2 regions of the Streptomyces sp. NPDC048416 genome follow, and region 2 is predicted to be linked to the other one. Evidence: riboswitches for the same ligand, from Rfam matches in the RefSeq annotation. Region 2 holds a riboswitch; the other holds the start of a gene.
The links. Region 2 has a riboswitch for glycine ahead of gcvT (glycine cleavage system aminomethyltransferase GcvT). Riboswitches for the same ligand answer to the same signal wherever they lie in the genome.

Region 1 (8,504 bases), on a different contig from region 2:
CGTAACAGTGGTGCGTGGTGGAAACTGTTTGGCGGATACGGACGTTGTGAGGATGTCCGGTTCGGCAGGTGTGTTGATTCTGGGTTCGTCCTGCCCCACGGGCGGGTCTATTTCGGTCAAGGGGAATCGCCCGTGAAGTTGTTTGCGAAGTTGTTCGGCAAGAGCGCACGCCAGGAGGGCGGCAGCGCCGCCAGGCACCGTGCTCAGCGCCCCGAAGGGACGGAGGAGCGGGGCGGCGAGCGTCCGCTGTTCCGCGACGAGGTGGCCGGTTCCGGGGGTGACATTCCGGGCGCGTCGTCTGTTGACCCTGCCGGTGCAGGGCGCATAGGTTCCGACCCGTATGCCACCAGTGCCCATGCGGTACCGCCGCGGCAGGAGGATCCGTCGATGTCGGGCTTGCCTGTTTGTACGAGGTGTGGGCACAGCAACCCCGCAGCCAGCCGTTTCTGTTCCAACTGCGGTGCCCCGCTGCGCCCCGGTGTCGTGCCGGAGCGCGCCTCCGAGACCACCTCGACCATCTCGATCTCGGGTCTTGAGGCGTACGACGCCGAGGTGACCGGTCAGACGCAGCTGCCGTCGCTCTCCCCGGAGGCACAGGCCGCTGTCGACGCCCTGCCGCTGGGCTCGGCGCTCCTGGTGGTGCGCCGCGGGCCGAACTCGGGAAGCCGCTTCCTCCTGGACGGCGAGCTGACCACGGCCGGCCGTCACCCGCAGAGCGACATCTTCCTGGACGACGTGACGGTCTCGCGCCGCCATGTGGAGTTCCGGCGGGGTGCCGACGGGCGTTTCACGGTCTCCGACGTCGGCAGCCTCAACGGCACCTATGTGAACCGTGAGCGGATCGACGCCGTCGACCTGGCCAATGGCGACGAGGTCCAGATCGGCAAGTACCGGCTGGTCTTCTACGCGAGCCAGCGCGCTCTCTGAGAATCCAGCCAGGGAAGGTCCATGCTGCAGACACCGACGGGCGGTGCCGGATCCGGCACCGCCCCCGCGGGCGGCCGGCTGATGAGCATCGGCGGCGTGCTCAACCAGTTGCGGGACGAATTTCCCGAAGTGACCATCTCGAAGATCCGCTTCCTGGAGTCCGAGGGCCTGGTGGAACCGCGGCGTACGCCGTCGGGGTACCGCAAATTCACCGCCGGGGACGTCGAGCGGCTGGCCCAGGTCCTGAGGATGCAGCGGGACCACTATCTGCCGCTCAGGGTCATCCGCGAGCACCTGGACGCGCTCAGCCGCGGCGAGCAGCCCTCGCTGCCGGCGCCGGGGGGATCCCGGGAGCCGTTCGACGCGCTGGGCGAGCCGGATCCCGACCGGCCCACGGCCGCCCGGGTGGGCCGGGCGGAGCTGATGGCGGCCGCCGAGGTCACCGAGGCGGAGCTGGCCGAATGGGAGTCGTACGGGCTGCTCACGCCGGGGCCGGAGGGCGGTTTCGAGGCCGAGTCGGTGAACGTGGCACGCCTTGTGGCGGATCTGGGGCGATTTGGTCTGGAACCGCGCCATCTGCGGGCCATGAAGGCCGCCGCGGACCGTGAGGCGGGCCTGATCGAGCAGGTCGTGGCACCCCTGCGTTTGCACCGCAATCCGCAGACCAGGGCCCATGCGGAGGCCACCACCAAGGAGCTCGCGGCGCTCTCCGTGCGGCTGCACGCGGCGCTCGTGCAGACCGCCCTGGGTGTCCGGCTTCACTGATCTTGTAGGTGCCCGACTACCCAAACCTGCCGAGCACGTCCTAGGGTTGCTGTGTGAACGAGCTCGACGTCGTGGGTGTCCGGGTGGAAATGCCCTCCAACCAACCGATCGTGCTCCTGCGTGAAGTGGGAGGCGATCGGTACCTCCCCATCTGGATCGGTCCAGGGGAGGCGACCGCGATTGCCTTCGCCCAGCAGGGGATGGCTCCGGCGCGGCCGCTGACGCACGACCTTTTCAAGGACGTGCTGGAGGCCGTGGGCCAGGAGCTGACCGAGGTCCGCATCACGGACCTGCGCGAAGGCGTCTTCTACGCGGAGCTGGTCTTTGCCAGTGGGGTGGAGGTGAGCGCCCGGCCGTCCGACGCCATAGCGCTGGCACTGCGCACCGGCACGCCGATCTACGGCAGTGACGGGGTCCTGGACGACGCCGGCATCGCCATCCCGGACGAGCAGGAGGACGAGGTGGAGAAGTTCCGCGAATTCCTCGACCAGATCTCGCCCGAGGACTTCGGAACCAACAGCCAGTGAGGGCCACCGGCCGCTGAGATCCAGCAGCCGGCCGGATCACGGCGAATCCCGTCGGGTCCCGGCGAATCCCGTCGGTTGCCGTCGGGTCCCGTTGGATCCGGCCGGATCCGACAGCCGGTGAGCACCGCAAACGCGTGATCCGGCGGCCCTGGGAGCGGTGCCGCGCGCGGCAAGTGCGCTGGTGACGTTTCGGCACATTCGAGTAGCTTTTCCCGCAAGAGAGTCACGGGAAACCACCCTCAGGGTGATTATCACTCGGCGTGCCGAGTGTGGCGATCGTTGACGCACCCCGAGTGACTGCCTACCGTCGAGTGGGCAGGTCAAGGACGGAGGGTCGGCGTGAAAATGAGCGGCGACGGTACGGCAGGGGGCGCTCCCGGACGACGTCCGGGAGAAAACGGGCCGTACCCGCTTCACGGCGGTGCGGACGATCCGGCCACCGAGACCATCGGATACCGGGGGCCGACCGCGTGCGCGGCGGCGGGCATCACCTACCGACAGCTCGACTACTGGGCGCGTACCGGCCTGGTGGAGCCCAGTGTGCGTCCGGCCTACGGCTCGGGCACCCAGCGTCTCTACAGTTTCCGGGACGTCGTCGTCCTGAAGATCGTCAAGCGTTTCCTCGACACCGGTGTGGCCCTGCAGAACATCCGCGCCGCCGTACAGCACCTGCGCGAGCGCGGATTTCGTGATCTGGAGCGGATGACGCTGATGAGCGACGGGGCCACGGTCTACGAGTGTTCGTCGCCGGACGAGGTCGTGAACCTGCTCCAGGGCGGCCAGGGCGTCTTCGGGATCGCCGTGGGTGTGGTGTGGCGGGACGTCGAGGCGGCCCTTTCGCAGCTGCACGGCGAGCGCGTCGACACGGGGGAGACCCTGGTCGGGCACAATCCCGCCGATGAGCTGGCCAGGCGCCGCAACCGGGCGGTCTGACGCCCTGACGGCGGCGCCGCGCCCGATCGGCAGTGGCGTGATTGTCAGTGGCGTACGGCAGCATCGAAGATGTGAGAGCCGCGCCGACCATCCTGCATCTGGACATGGATGCCTTCTTCGCCGCCGCAGAGCAGGCGTCGAAGCCGAGCCTGCGCGGAAAGCCGGTCGTCGTGGGCGGTCTCGGGCCGCGCGGCGTCGTCTCGACGGCGTCGTACGAGGCGAGACGGTTCGGGGTGCGCTCCGCGATGCCGATGGCCCAGGCCAGGCGCCTGTGTCCCAATGCCGCGTATCTCGTGCCGCGCTTCCAGCTGTACCGCACGATCAGCGAGCAGGTGATGGAGCTGCTACGAGGCCTGTCGCCGCTGGTCGAACCGCTGAGCCTGGACGAGGCCTTCGTGGACCTGGAGGCCGGCGGGGTGGCCTTCGGGGCGTCGGCGGCGCGGGAGGCCGGTGAGCGGCTGCGCAGGGACATCAGAGCGGTCACCGGGCTCAGCGGCTCGGTCGGCCTCGCCGGATCCAAGATGCTGGCCAAGATCGCCTCGGAGGGGGCCAAGCCGGACGGGCTGCTCTTGATACAGCCCGGCACCGAGCGTGAGCTCCTGGCCCCGATGCCGGTGCGCACCCTGCCGGGCGTGGGCCCCGCCACCGGGGAGCACCTGCGGCGGGCCGGGATGACGACCGTGGCCGACCTCGCGGAGGCGGGTGAGGACGAGCTCGTACGGCTGCTGGGGAAGTCGCACGGGGCGTCGCTGTACCGCATGGCCTCCGGGTTCGACGACCGGCCCGTGGTGGCCGAGCGCGACGCCAAGTCGGTGTCCGTGGAGGACACCTTCGATGTCGACCTGCACGACCGGGTGCGGATCACGACCGAGGTCGGGCGGCTCGCGGAGCGCTGTGTGCGGCGGCTGCGGGACTCGGGGCACTCCGGCCGCACCATCGTGCTCAAGGTCAGGCGCTACGACTTCTCGACACTGACCCGGTCCGAGACGCTGCGCGGGCCCACGGACGACGTGGCGGTGGTGCGCGAAGCGGCCGGGCGGCTGCTCGACTCCGTGGACACCACGGGCGGCGTGCGTCTGCTCGGTGTGGGGGTCACCGGGCTCGCGGACTTCACGCAGGAGGACCTGTTCGCCCAGGCGGCGGGGGAGCGGGCGGCGCACGAGGAGCCGCAGGACGAGGAGGCGGCCGTGGCCGCGCAGACCGAGGCCGTGGAGGACCCGGCTCAGCGGCGCTGGCTGGCCGGGCACGACGTGCGGCACAGCGAGTACGGCCCGGGGTGGGTGCAGGGCAGCGGCGTCGGGCGCGTCACCGTGCGCTTCGAGACCCCGACGGCGTCGGCGCCGGGGCGGGTGCGGACATTCAGGGTGGACGATCCCGGCCTTACGCCATCGGAGCCGCTGGCCCTGGTGGAGAGCACGGAGGCGGATGCGGGGGCGGACACCGAGGCGGATACGGGCGCGGACACCGGCGCGGGCACCGGGGAGGACACGGCGGCGTGCCCGGGGGCCGGCACCGGGGAGGCGGAACGGTGCGGCCGGGCGGCGGCCGCCCGTGAGGGCGACGCGGGAGAGGCGAGCGTGGGCAGGGACGAAAGGGGTCAGGAGTCGCCGCCCGCGAGCCGGCCGAAGTCACGGTCGGACGGCGGCGGGCCGGGATCGGGGGCCGCGATGTCCAGGCCGTAGTGGTGATAGAGCTGAAGCTCCTGGTCGGGGGAGAGGTGGCGGCCCACGCCGAAGTCCGGCGCGTCCTTGATCAGGCCGCGCTCGAAGGGGACGTGAAGCGCCTCGCCGATGACGGTGCTCGGGTCCAGGGGGACGAAGGCGTCGCGGCTGAAAAGACCGGTGCGCACGGCGGCCCACTCCGGTGCGCCCGTCGCATCGTCGAGGTAGACCTCGTCCACCGTTCCGATCTTGCGTCCATTGCGGTCGTATGCCTTGCGGCCGATCAGGCTGCGCGGATCGATATCGGTCTGCACGGTCCCTCCAATTGGTCGCAACTGGTTACAACTGCTCCATAAGCACTACAAAAGTGCACATCCGGGGTGTTGGCCACTTGAGCAGTTGAACAAAGAATCGGCTCGGAGCGCGCTGGTAGGCTGGCAAACGGCTGCTGACCCCGTGCGGGAGAGCCCTCCGGCGTACTCCTTGAGTGCACTGGCGGGCGCCGAAGGAGCAAATCCTCCCCGGAATCTCTCAGGCCCACGGACCGCACGGACGAGGTCACTCTGGAAAGCAGGACGGGGTACGTACGGGCATCGCTGCCCGGACGGAACCTTTCCTCACCGACGGTGAAAGCCGGGTCGCCATCATGCGCCCGGTGAAGCTCTCAGGTTGAGATGACAGAGGGGGAGGCCGTCCGGGCACCCGCGCCGTGGTGCCCCTCGCAGGTCGTGCGACCAGGAGGCCTCCGTCATGACCGCCAACCGCATTCCGCTCAGTCAGCTGGAGCGTGGCATTCCCTTCGAGCAGCGCCACATCGGGCCCGATGCCGAGGCCCAGGCGAAGATGCTCGCGCAGGTCGGATACGGCTCGCTCGACGAGCTGACCGCCGCTGCCGTTCCCGACGTCATCAAGAGCGCCGGGGCGCTGGGGCTGCCCGATGCGCGGACCGAGGCCGAGGTGCTGGCCGAGCTGCGACAGCTCGCCGACCGCAACCAGGTGCTCGCCCCCATGATCGGCCTGGGCTACTACGGCACGTTCACGCCGCCGGTGATCCTGCGCAACGTCATGGAGAACCCGGCCTGGTACACGGCGTACACGCCCTACCAGCCGGAGATCTCGCAGGGCCGCCTTGAGGCACTGCTCAACTTCCAGACGATGGTCGCCGAGCTGACCGGCCTGCCGACCTCGGGCGCCTCGCTGCTCGACGAGGGCACCGCCGCCGCCGAGGCCCTTGCGCTCTCGCGGCGCGTCGGCAAGGTCAAGGGCGGGGTCTACCTCATCGACGCCGACACCCTGCCGCAGACCGTCGCCGTGATCCAGACACGCGCCGAGCCGACCGGTGTCGAGGTCGTCGTCGCCGACCTGAGCGAGGGCATCCCGGCCGAGGTCGCCGAGCGCGGCGTCTTCGGCGTGCTGCTCCAGTACCCCGGTGCCTCCGGCCAGGTCCGCGACCTCAAGCCGGTCATCGACGCCGCGCACGAGCTGGGCGCGATCGTCACCGTCGCCGCCGACCTCCTCGCCCTCACCCTCCTCGCCTCGCCGGGCTCGCTCGGCGCGGACATCGCCGTCGGCACCACCCAGCGCTTCGGCGTCCCGATGGGCTTCGGCGGCCCGCACGCCGGCTTCATGGCCGTCCAGGAGAAGTTCGCCCGCAGCCTGCCCGGCCGCCTGGTCGGCGTCTCCGTCGACGCCGACGGCAACAAGGCCTACCGTCTGGCCCTTCAGACCCGCGAGCAGCACATCCGCCGCGAGAAGGCCACCAGCAACATCTGCACCGCCCAGGTGCTGCTCGCCGTCATGGCCGGGATGTACGCCGTCTACCACGGCCCGGACGGCCTGAAGCAGATCGCGCAGCGCACCCACCGGTACGCCGTGCTGCTCGCCGACGGCCTGAAGGCCGCCGGTGTCGACGTCGCCCACGAGGCCTTCTTCGACACGCTGACCGTCCGCGTGCCGGGCAGGGCAGCCCAGGCCGTCGCCGCCGCCCGCGAAGGCGGGGTCAACCTCCACCTGGTCGACGCCGACACCGTCACCATCGCCTGCGACGAGACCACCACGCGGGCCCAACTGGGCGCCGTGTGGGCCGCGTTCGGCGCCGACGCCGATGTGGAGGCGCTGGACACCACGGCCGCCGACACCCTGCCGGCCGCCCTGCTGCGCAGCGACGACTTCCTGACCCATCCGGTCTTCCACCAGCACCGCTCCGAGACGGCGATGCTGCGTTATCTGCGCAAGCTGGCCGACCGTGACTACGCGCTGGACCGCGGCATGATCCCGCTCGGCTCCTGCACCATGAAGCTGAACGCGACGACCGAGATGGAGCCGGTGACCTGGCCCGAGTTCGGGCAGATCCACCCCTTCGCGCCCGTCGACCAGGCCGCCGGTTACCTCACGCTCATCCGCGAGCTGGAGGAGCGCCTTGCCGAGGTCACCGGGTACGACGCCGTGTCGATCCAGCCCAACGCCGGCTCCCAGGGCGAACTCGCGGGCCTGCTCGCGGTCCGCGCCTATCACCGCGCCAACGGCGACACCCAGCGCACCATCTGCCTCATCCCGTCCTCCGCGCACGGCACCAACGCCGCGAGCGCCGTGATGGCGGGCATGAAGGTCGTCGTCGTCAAGACCGCCGACGACGGCGAGGTAGACGCCGCCGACCTGCGCGCCAAGATCGAGCAGTACCGCGACGAGCTCTCGGTCCTGATGATCACCTACCCGTCCACGCACGGTGTGTTCGAGGAGCACGTCGCCGAGATCTGCGGCCTGGTCCACGAGGCCGGCGGCCAGGTGTACGTCGACGGCGCCAACCTCAACGCGCTGGTCGGGCTCGCCAAGCCGGGCAAGTTCGGCGGCGATGTCTCGCACCTCAACCTGCACAAGACGTTCTGCATCCCGCACGGCGGCGGCGGCCCCGGCGTCGGCCCGGTCGGCGTGCGCGCCCACCTCGCGCCGTACCTGCCCAACCACCCCCTCCAGCCGTCCGCCGGCCCGGCCACCGGCGTCGGTCCGATCTCGGCCGCCCCGTGGGGCTCGGCGGGCATCCTGCCCATCTCGTGGGCGTACGTACGTCTCATGGGCGGTGAAGGCCTCAAGCGGGCGACCCAGGTCGCCGTGCTCGCCGCCAACTACATTGCCAAGCGTCTGGAGCCGCACTACCCGGTGCTGTACACGGGCCCCAACGGACTCGTCGCGCACGAGTGCATCGTGGACCTGCGGCCGCTGTCGAAGTCGACCGGCGTCAGCGTCGACGACATCGCCAAGCGCCTGATCGACTACGGCTTCCACGCGCCGACCATGTCGTTCCCGGTGGCCGGCACGCTGATGATCGAGCCCACCGAGTCCGAGGACCTGGGCGAGATCGACCGGTTCTGCGACACGATGATCGCGATCCGCGGCGAGATCGAGAAGGTCGCATCCGGCGCCTGGCCGGCCGACGACAACCCGCTCGCGAACGCCCCGCACACCGCGGCCGCGCTCGGCGGCGAGTGGAACCACGCCTACAGCCGTGAGGACGCCGTCTTCCCGGCCGGTGTGTCGGCCGCCGACAAGTACTGGCCGCCGGTGCGCCGCATCGACGGTGCCTTCGGCGACCGCAACCTGGTCTGCTCCTGCCCGCCGCTGGACGAGTACGACCACTGATCCGCACATGCGTGAGGGCCGGTTCGGGGTGCGTTCCCCCGGGCCGGCCCTTGTG
Region 2 (8,504 bases):
TTGATCTTCTTGGCGAGCTCCTGCGTCGACAGGATGACACCGCCGCGCGGACCGCCGAGGGTCTTGTGCGTGGTGGTGGTCACGACGTGGGCGTGCGGCACCGGGTTGGGGTGCAGACCCGCGGCGACCAGGCCCGCGAAGTGGGCCATGTCGACCATCAGGTACGCGCCGACCTCGTCCGCGATGCGGCGGAACGCGGCGAAGTCCAGCCGGCGCGGGTAGGCGGACCAGCCGGCCACGATCAGCTGCGGCTTGGACTCCTTGGCCAGGCGCTCGACCTCGGCCATGTCGACCTCGCCGGTCTCGTCCACGTGGTACGGGACCACGTTGTAGAGCTTGCCGGAGAAGTTGATCTTCATGCCGTGGGTCAGGTGACCGCCGTGGGCCAGGTTGAGGCCCATGATCGTGTCGCCCGGCTTGAGCAGCGCGAACATCGCGGCCGCGTTGGCCTGCGCGCCCGAGTGGGGCTGCACATTGGCGGCCTCGGCGCCGAACAGCGCCTTGATGCGGTCGATCGCGATCTGCTCGACCACGTCGACGTGCTCGCAGCCGCCGTAGTAGCGGCGGCCCGGGTAGCCCTCGGCGTACTTGTTGGTGAGGACCGAGCCCTGGGCCTCCATGACCGCGACCGGAGCGAAGTTCTCCGACGCGATCATTTCGAGGGTGGACTGCTGACGGTGGAGCTCGGCGTCGACGGCGGCGGCGACGTCCGGGTCCAGCTCGTGGAGGGGCTGGTTCAGAAGCGACATCAGACGATCCCTGTATCCCTGTGGTCTCTAGGTCAGCTGGCGAATGCGGTGTACTCGTCGGCGGAGAGCAGGTCGTCCGGCTCGTCCGTGAGCTTCACCTTGAACAGCCAACCGCCCTCGAAGGGGGCCGAGTTGACCAGCGACGGGTCGTCCACGACGTCCTGGTTGACGGCGGTGATCTCGCCGGTGACCGGGGAGTACAGGTCGCTGACCGACTTGGTGGACTCCAGCTCGCCGCAGGTCTCGCCCGCGGTCACCGCGTCGCCCACCTCGGGAAGCTGTACGTACACGACGTCACCGAGCGCGTTGGCCGCGTGCTCCGTGATCCCGACCGTCGACACGCCGTTCTCGGCGTTCGACAGCCACTCGTGCTCCTTGCTGTAGCGCAGCTGCTGGGGGTTGCTCATGACCTGGATTCTCCTGTACGCGGGGGAGTGCTGCTGACGGGGTCTCGTCGAGTGTCTTGGACAGCGAGACGGGAAACGGGATGCCGAAGGGAGGCGATCGTCACTTCTGGCGCTTGTAGAAGGGGAGCGCGACGACCTCGTACGCCTCGTGCGTCCCGCGGATGTCGATGCCGACGCCCGTGGTGCCGGGCGCGGCGTGCGCGGCGTCGACGTACGCGATGGCGATCGGCCTGCCCAGCGTCGGCGAGGGGGCGCCCGAGGTGACCTCGCCGACGACCTCGCCGGCCGCGACGACCGAGAACCCGGCGCGCGGCACCCGGCGGCCCTCGGCGATCAACCCGACGAGCTTGCGCGGCGGGTTGGTCTCCGCCTTCTCGGCGGCGGCCTCCAGGGCCGTACGGCCCACGAAGTCGCCGTCCTTCTCGAACTTCACGACCCGGCCGAGCCCCGCGTCGAACGGGGTGAGCGCGGTGGTCAGCTCGTGCCCGTACAGCGGCATGCCCGCCTCAAGGCGCAGCGTGTCGCGGCAGGACAGGCCGCACGGCACCAGGCCGGCGTCCTTTCCGGCCTCGGTCAGCGCGCGCCACAGCTGCTCGGCGTGCTCGGGCGCCACGAACAGCTCGAAGCCGTCCTCGCCGGTGTAGCCGGTGCGGGCGATGAGCGCCGGCACGCCCGCGACGGTGCCGGGCAGACCGGCGTAGTACTTCAGGCCGTCCAGGTCGGCGTCGGTGACGGACTTCAGGATGCCGGGGGACTCGGGGCCCTGGACCGCGATCAGGGCGTAGGCGTCGCGGTCGTCGCGGACCTCGGCGTCGAAGCCGGCCGCGCGCCCGGTGATCGCGTCGAGCACGATCTGCGCGTTGCCCGCGTTGGCGACCACCATGTACTCGGTCTCGCCCAGCCGGTAGACGATCAGGTCGTCGACGATCCCGCCATCCTCCTGGCAGATCATCGTGTACCGGGCGCGGCCCACGCCGATGGTGGCGATGTTGCCGACGAGCGCGTAGTTGAGCGCCTTCATGGCCTCGGGCCCGGTGACGGTGATCTCACCCATGTGGGAGAGGTCGAAGAGCCCGGCGCGGGTGCGGACGGCGGTGTGCTCGTCGCGCTCGCTCCCGTACCGCAGCGGCATGTCCCAGCCCGCGAAGTCGGTCATCGTGGCACCCAGCGAGCGATGCAGGGCATCGAGGGAGGTGAGGCGGGGGGTGTTGCTCATGGATGGTGCTCCAAGGTCCCGGGGCATGACGGTCGAGGACATCCTCCCCATCTGTCATCGGAACCTGAGAGGTTCACCGTCGCGCGCTGCGCGGCACGGCTTGCACCTTGGGTGGGGCCGCCCGGCAGGGGACGGCCCGCTTTTCAGATCTGCCTCACCCGCGCGGTACGGGGCCTGAGAGATTCAAGGGAGGAACTTGCTCCTTCGGCGCCCCAGCTCACAGCTGCTGAGGACTCTCCCGCGCGGATTCGAACGGCCGGTATGCAGTTGGCGCGCACATCATTGCACGCATCCCGGAAGCGGCACATCGACGGTGACCTATTACTCACTCTTTACACTCCGTGGGCAAGGGACGCGGAAGCGAACAGGGGGGAGTGCCATGACGGTGGGACGCGAGACGGGACAGATGCGGGAGGTCCCCGCTCCACAGGACGGCCCGGCGGCGCGGCGTCAGGACGCGCCCGCGCCCGACGCCGCCGGCCGGGCGCTGCCGGTGCCACGCGCACGGCGGGCGCGGGAGACGGCAGCCGAGGAAGAGGTGACAGGCGGGGCCGTGGACGGGGCCGTGGACGGGGTGGCGACGGGCGGGGCCGTGGACGGGGCGGTGACGGGCGGGGCCGTGGACGGGGCGGTGACGGGCGGGGCCGTGAACGGGGCGGTGACGGGCGGGGTCGTACGTGATCTGCGCGGCCGGCCCGAGCGGACCCCGGCGGAGCTGTTGTTCGACGCGGGCGACGTCGTCGTGGTGTCGGGCCTGCCCGGCAGCGGCAAGACGACCCTGATGCGGCGCACCGTCACTGACCGCCGCATCGACTCGCAGGACACCCGGCTCGCCTGGCAGCGCAGGCTGCCCGGCATTCCGTACGCCCTGTACCGCCCGCTCACCCGCACCGCGCACTTCGCCAGGACCTGGTGGGCGCTGCGCTCCGGCGACAGCCTCGTCGTGCACGACTGCGGAACCCAGGCGTGGGTGCGGCACTGGCTCGGACGCGGAGCCCGGCGCAGGGGACGCGCGCTGCGCCTGGTCGTGCTCGACGTGCCGGCCGGCACCGCGCTGGAGGGCCAGGCCGCCCGGGGCCGCTGGGTCTCGGCGTACGCCTTCGCCCGGCACCGCGGCGCGGCCCGCCGCCTCATCGCCCAGGTGGAGGCCGGACGGCTGCCGACCGGCTGCGCCACCGCGGTCCTGCTCGACCGGGAGTCGGCGTGCGTACTGCGACGGATCGGCTTCACCGAGTAGCGCCGGGACGCGGGCGCGGGTCCCTCGCGCGGCGGCTTTCCCGCTGCCGCGCGTACGGCGTTAGGGTCGTGGGGTACGGCCGTGCAGGCCGGCGGACCGTCGGGGGAGAAGCCGGCAGGCAGTCGGGGGAGAAGGACAGCACATGAACTTTCCGGAGCAGGCGTTCGCGCACCCGCTCGGCGGCGGAGGCTGGCCGGGCAACGAGCTCGAAGAGGTCCTGGCGGCCGCCGTCGGCCATCCCGACGCGGGCCCGCGCCTGATAGAGGTATTGGGCCGCAACGCGGTCTGGGTGCCGCTGCCCAACGGCGGCAGCCAGGACAGCACCGACCTCGATCTGCCCACCATGGAGCTCGACGGCGCGCCCTACGTGCCCGTCTACAGCTCCGAGCAGCAGTTCCGCCAGTGTGTCGGCTCCCACATGTCGTTCGCGGTGGCCCCGGCCGTCGAGTTCGCCCGCGGTCTGCCGCCGCAGCTCGGCATCGTGGTCAACCCCGAGGGCGCCGTGGGCATGCCACTGCCGCCGCCCGCCGTCGCCGAGCTGTGCCGTACCGGACGTACCGCACTCGACGGACCCGCGTCCGGCGCCCGGGTACGCCTCTTCGAGCCGGACTGGCAGGAGGATCCGGTCGACTTCCTGAGCGCCGCGGCCACCGAGTTCGAGGCGACCGGCGTGGTGCTCAGCGCCCGCCGCGCGCTCGCCTCCATCGAGGGCGAGTCGCCCACGCTCTTCATCGGCGTGGAGTTCTCCACCTGGGACGGCGCGGGCCGCGGCGCCCCCATGGAGGCACTGGGCCGCGCGCTCGACCGGGTCCCGGTGGCCTGGCCGGTCCACCTGGTCCTGCTCGACGTGACCCAGGATCCGGTCGCCACCTGGATGCGCGACCGGGTCCGCCCCTTCTACGCGCGGGTCCCGTAGCGACCGCCGGGTGCGTGACGGCAGGTCTTCGCCGAACCATGGCGGTGTCTGTACGGCGCCTTAACCTGGTTTCATGACCCTTGCAGCCCCGCAGCCGCACGCGTGTGCCCGGGGCTGTGAGGCTGAGGGGCGGCGCAGGCGTCGGCACGGTGGATCGAAGAGGGGCGGAACCCAGGGTGAGCGCGTCAGGCACCGCGGCGGCCGGGCAGGTCGAGCACATGCTGCGCCAGGTGACGCCCGGGCGCTACGACGCGTACGAGGCGCTGCTCCACGCCCTCGCCGACCCCGCGTCCGGCCGGCTCTGGATGCTGCTGTGGAACGGCCGGCCGGGCTCGCCGGACGCGCAGTACGGAAACATGGAGGTCGACGGCGTCGCGTACGCGCCCTGCGTGACCTCCGTGCAGGAGCTCTCCGCAAGCGGCTGGAACCGGGCACACGAAGTGGCCGCCGCCCTCGACGTCGCCCGCGCCCTCTACCCCGACCGGTACGGGGTCTGGCTCAATCCGCACGCCCCCGGCGGCGGGGTCGGCATCCCCTGGACGGATCTGCGGCGGATCGCGACCGGCCTCGACCGGATGCCCGCAGGACCCTTGAGGCTGTCCGAACCGGCCGTCGAGGTACCGCAGTTCTACGCCCTGCTCGCGCAGCACGCGCACCACACCCCGGCCGTGCGCTCGCTGCGCCGCGCCTGGGTGCAGCCGGCGCTCGGCACGCCCTACCTCGCCATCGGCCTCGATCTCTACGACACCGGCGCACGGTCGGTCGACGCGGTGCGGGCGATGATGCGGCAGTCCGTCGCGGCCGTGCCGGACGGGCTCGCGGTCTCCACGGTCGCGATGTCCGACGCGTACGACCCGGTCGGCATGTGGCTCACAGCGCATGCCCGGCCGTTCTACGACCGTGAGGCACAGGGCGGTCACGCTCCCGGGGCGCCCGGATACGGCTACCCGCCGCCCGCGCCCCGCGCGTACTGAGCCGTTCCGTTTCCGTTCCGAGTCCACCACGGACAGTCGCCCAACCGGTACAAAGCCCCTCAACTCCCTCTGCACACAAAGGGAATGTCCGTTCTGGTGGGGCGAAGGGTGCAATAGCCCCAGGCGTCGCATGCGCCCCAACTTCCGCGTGTCCGCCCCCCGTTCACCTGCGTCCGTATAACGGAAACCCTCTTTCCGCATCACGGTTGCGCATACTTTCTCCGTCACATCTGGCGGGTGATCGCGAACACGCTGAAGACTCGCGACTCAGACACGAGGTCGACGATCTCGTGATCGTGAGCAAGTCGACAAAGCCGCAATCCGCGGCAGGCGCAGGCCGGTCACCACCGGCGAGAGGGGTCGCTCACCGTGACCGCACCGATCGAGACCACCGGGACGGCTGCCGAGGCGCAGCCGGAAGCCGTGCTGGCGGGTGCTGGAAAGGGACAGATCGAGGGTCGTTCCCTGGGTCAGATCGCCTGGACCCGGTTCAAGAAGGACCGCGTCGCCGTCGCCGGCGGCGTCATCGTGCTCCTGCTGATCCTCGTCGCGATCCTCTCGCGTCCGCTTCAGGCGATGTTCGGCCTCGACCCCAACGCCTTCCACCAGAACCTGATCGACCCCGACACCTCGCTGCCCACGGGCAGCATGGGCGGCATGAGCCTGGATCACCCGCTGGGCGTGGACCCGAAGTTCGGCCGTGACATCGCCACCCGCGTCCTGGAGGGCTCCTGGGTGTCGCTGGTCGTCGCCTTCGGCGCGACCATCCTGTCGAACGTCATCGGCGCGATCATGGGTGTCGTCGCGGGCTACTACGGCGGCCGGGTCGACGCGATCATCAGCCGCCTGATGGACACCTTCCTCGCCTTCCCCCTCCTGCTTTTCGCCATCGCCATCTCGGCCACCCTCCAGGGCGGCGCGTTCGGCCTCAACGGCCTGCCGCTGCACCTGAGCGTGCTGATCTTCGTCATCGGCTTCTTCAACTGGCCCTACCTGGGCCGCATCGTCCGCGGCCAGACGCTCGCCCTGCGCGAGCGGGAGTTCGTGGACGCCGCCCGGGGCATGGGCGCACGAGGCCCGTACATCCTGTTCCGGGAACTGATGCCGAACCTGGTCGGTCCGATCACCGTCTACTCGACGCTGCTCATCCCGACCAACATCCTCTTCGAGGCCTCCCTGAGCTTCCTCGGCGTCGGCATCCAGCCCCCGCAGGCCTCCTGGGGCGGCATGCTCCGCGAAGCGGTGACCTTCTATCAGGTCGATCCCGAATTCATGATCGTGCCCGGCCTCGCCATCTTCGTGACCGTCCTGGCGTTCAACCTGCTCGGCGACGGTCTGCGCGATGCTCTCGACCCCCGCAGTCGCTGACGCCTGCCACCGAGAGCCCAACAAGTTTCCGACTATGGAGGGGAAAGCACCCATCATGCGAAGGTCAGCGCTGGCCGCGATAGCGGTCATCGGAAGTGCGAGCATGCTGCTCGCCGGCTGCAGCAAGGCCGACAGTTCGAGCGACAACGGAAAATCGGCCGGGGTCAACGCCGCGACCAAGGGTGTCGTCAACGCCTCCGACAAGAAGGGCGGGACGCTCACCTACGAGCTGTCCGACGTCCCGGACTCGTTCGACCCCGGCAACACGTACTACGCGTACATGTACAACCTCAGCCGGCTGTACGCCCGCCCGCTGATGACGTTCAAGCCCGGTGCGGGCCAGCAGGGCAACACCCTCGTTCCCGACCTCGCCGCGAGCAAGGGCGAGTCCAGCGACGGCGGCAAGACCTGGACGTACAAGCTGCGTGCGGGCCTCAAGTACGACGACGGCACGCCGATCACCTCGAAGGACGTCAAGTACGCCGTCGAGCGCTCCAACTTCGCGCGTGACGTGCTCTCCCTCGGCCCGAACTACTTCCAGCAGTTCCTGGCCGACAGCGACACGTACAAGGGCCCCTACAAGGACAACAGCGCCGACGGGCTCTCCTCCATCGCGACGCCCGACGACACCACGGTCGTCTTCCACCTGAAGCAGGCCTTCCAGGAGTTCGACTACCTGGTCGCCGCCCCGCAGACGGCGCCGGTGCCCCAGGCCAAGGACAAGGGCGTCGACTACGTCAAGCACATCGTGTCCTCGGGCCCGTACAAGTTCGAGAGCTACGACGACGGCAAGCAGGCCGTCCTCGTGCGCAACACGAACTGGGACGCGAAGACGGACCCGCTGCGCAAGCCGCTGCCGGACAAGATCGTCGTCAAGCTGAAGGTCAACCCCGAGACCATCGACCAGGACGTCCTCGCGGGCAACGCGATCGACCTCGGCGGCACCGGTGTCCAGGCCTCCACCCAGGCCAAGCTGCTCACCGACCCGGCCAAGAAGGCCGACAGCGACAACGCCTACGGTGGCCGGCTCGTCTACATGGCGATCAACACCAAGGTGAAGCCGTTCGACAACGTCGCCTGCCGCAAGGCCGTCCAGTACGCGATCGACAAGACCTCGGTGCAGACCGCCGAGGGCGGCCCGGTCCGCGGTGACATCGCCTCCACCGTCCTGCCGCCGGACATCCCGGGCTACCAGAAGTCCGACGTCTACGCCACCACGGGCAACAAGGGTGACGTCACCAAGGCCAAGGACCAGCTGAGCGCGTGCGGCCAGCAGGCGATCACCACGAACATCACGGCCCGCTCGGACCGTCAGCAGGAGATCGACGCCGCCACGGCGATCATCGCCTCGCTGAAGAAGGTCGGCATCAACGCCAGCCTGAAGACCTACCCGTCGGGCAAGTACTTCACGGACTACGCGGGTGTGCCGAAGTTCACCGAGGACAACAACGTCGGTCTGATGATGATGCAGTGGGGCGCCGACTGGCCCTCCGGCTACGGCTTCCTGCAGCAGATCCTGAACGGCAAGGCCATCAGCCAGTCCGGCAACACGAACCTGTCGCAGTACGACAACAGCGACGTGAACGACCTGCTCGGCAAGGCGATCGCGACCGAGGACACCAACGAGCGCAACGCCC

Region 1: it holds a riboswitch for glycine, as region 2 does, so the genes downstream of both, gcvP (aminomethyl-transferring glycine dehydrogenase) here and gcvT (glycine cleavage system aminomethyltransferase GcvT) in region 2, are expected to answer to the same signal.

Annotation. Positions count from the first base shown of each region.
Region 1 covers NZ_JBICXU010000014.1:5,716-14,219, forward strand. Annotated here, with positions in the region: gene ACGFW5_RS19190 (FHA domain-containing protein) at 25-927, shown strand; gene ACGFW5_RS19195 (MerR family transcriptional regulator) at 949-1,692, shown strand; gene ACGFW5_RS19200 (bifunctional nuclease family protein) at 1,746-2,219, shown strand; gene ACGFW5_RS19205 (MerR family transcriptional regulator) at 2,565-3,152, shown strand; gene ACGFW5_RS19210 (DNA polymerase IV) at 3,224-4,834, shown strand; gene ACGFW5_RS19215 (PRC-barrel domain-containing protein) at 4,750-5,127, opposite strand; glycine riboswitch at 5,263-5,370, shown strand; gene gcvP (aminomethyl-transferring glycine dehydrogenase) at 5,564-8,449, shown strand.
Region 2 covers NZ_JBICXU010000004.1:287,051-295,554, reverse strand. Annotated here, with positions in the region: gene glyA (serine hydroxymethyltransferase) at 1-749, opposite strand, end outside; gene gcvH (glycine cleavage system protein GcvH) at 782-1,156, opposite strand; gene gcvT (glycine cleavage system aminomethyltransferase GcvT) at 1,257-2,372, opposite strand; glycine riboswitch at 2,526-2,623, opposite strand; gene ACGFW5_RS07935 (AAA family ATPase) at 2,992-3,609, shown strand; gene ACGFW5_RS07930 (enhanced serine sensitivity protein SseB) at 3,752-4,525, shown strand; gene ACGFW5_RS07925 (enhanced serine sensitivity protein SseB C-terminal domain-containing protein) at 4,702-5,499, shown strand; gene ACGFW5_RS07920 (ABC transporter permease) at 5,869-6,867, shown strand; gene ACGFW5_RS07915 (ABC transporter substrate-binding protein) at 6,902-8,504, shown strand, end outside.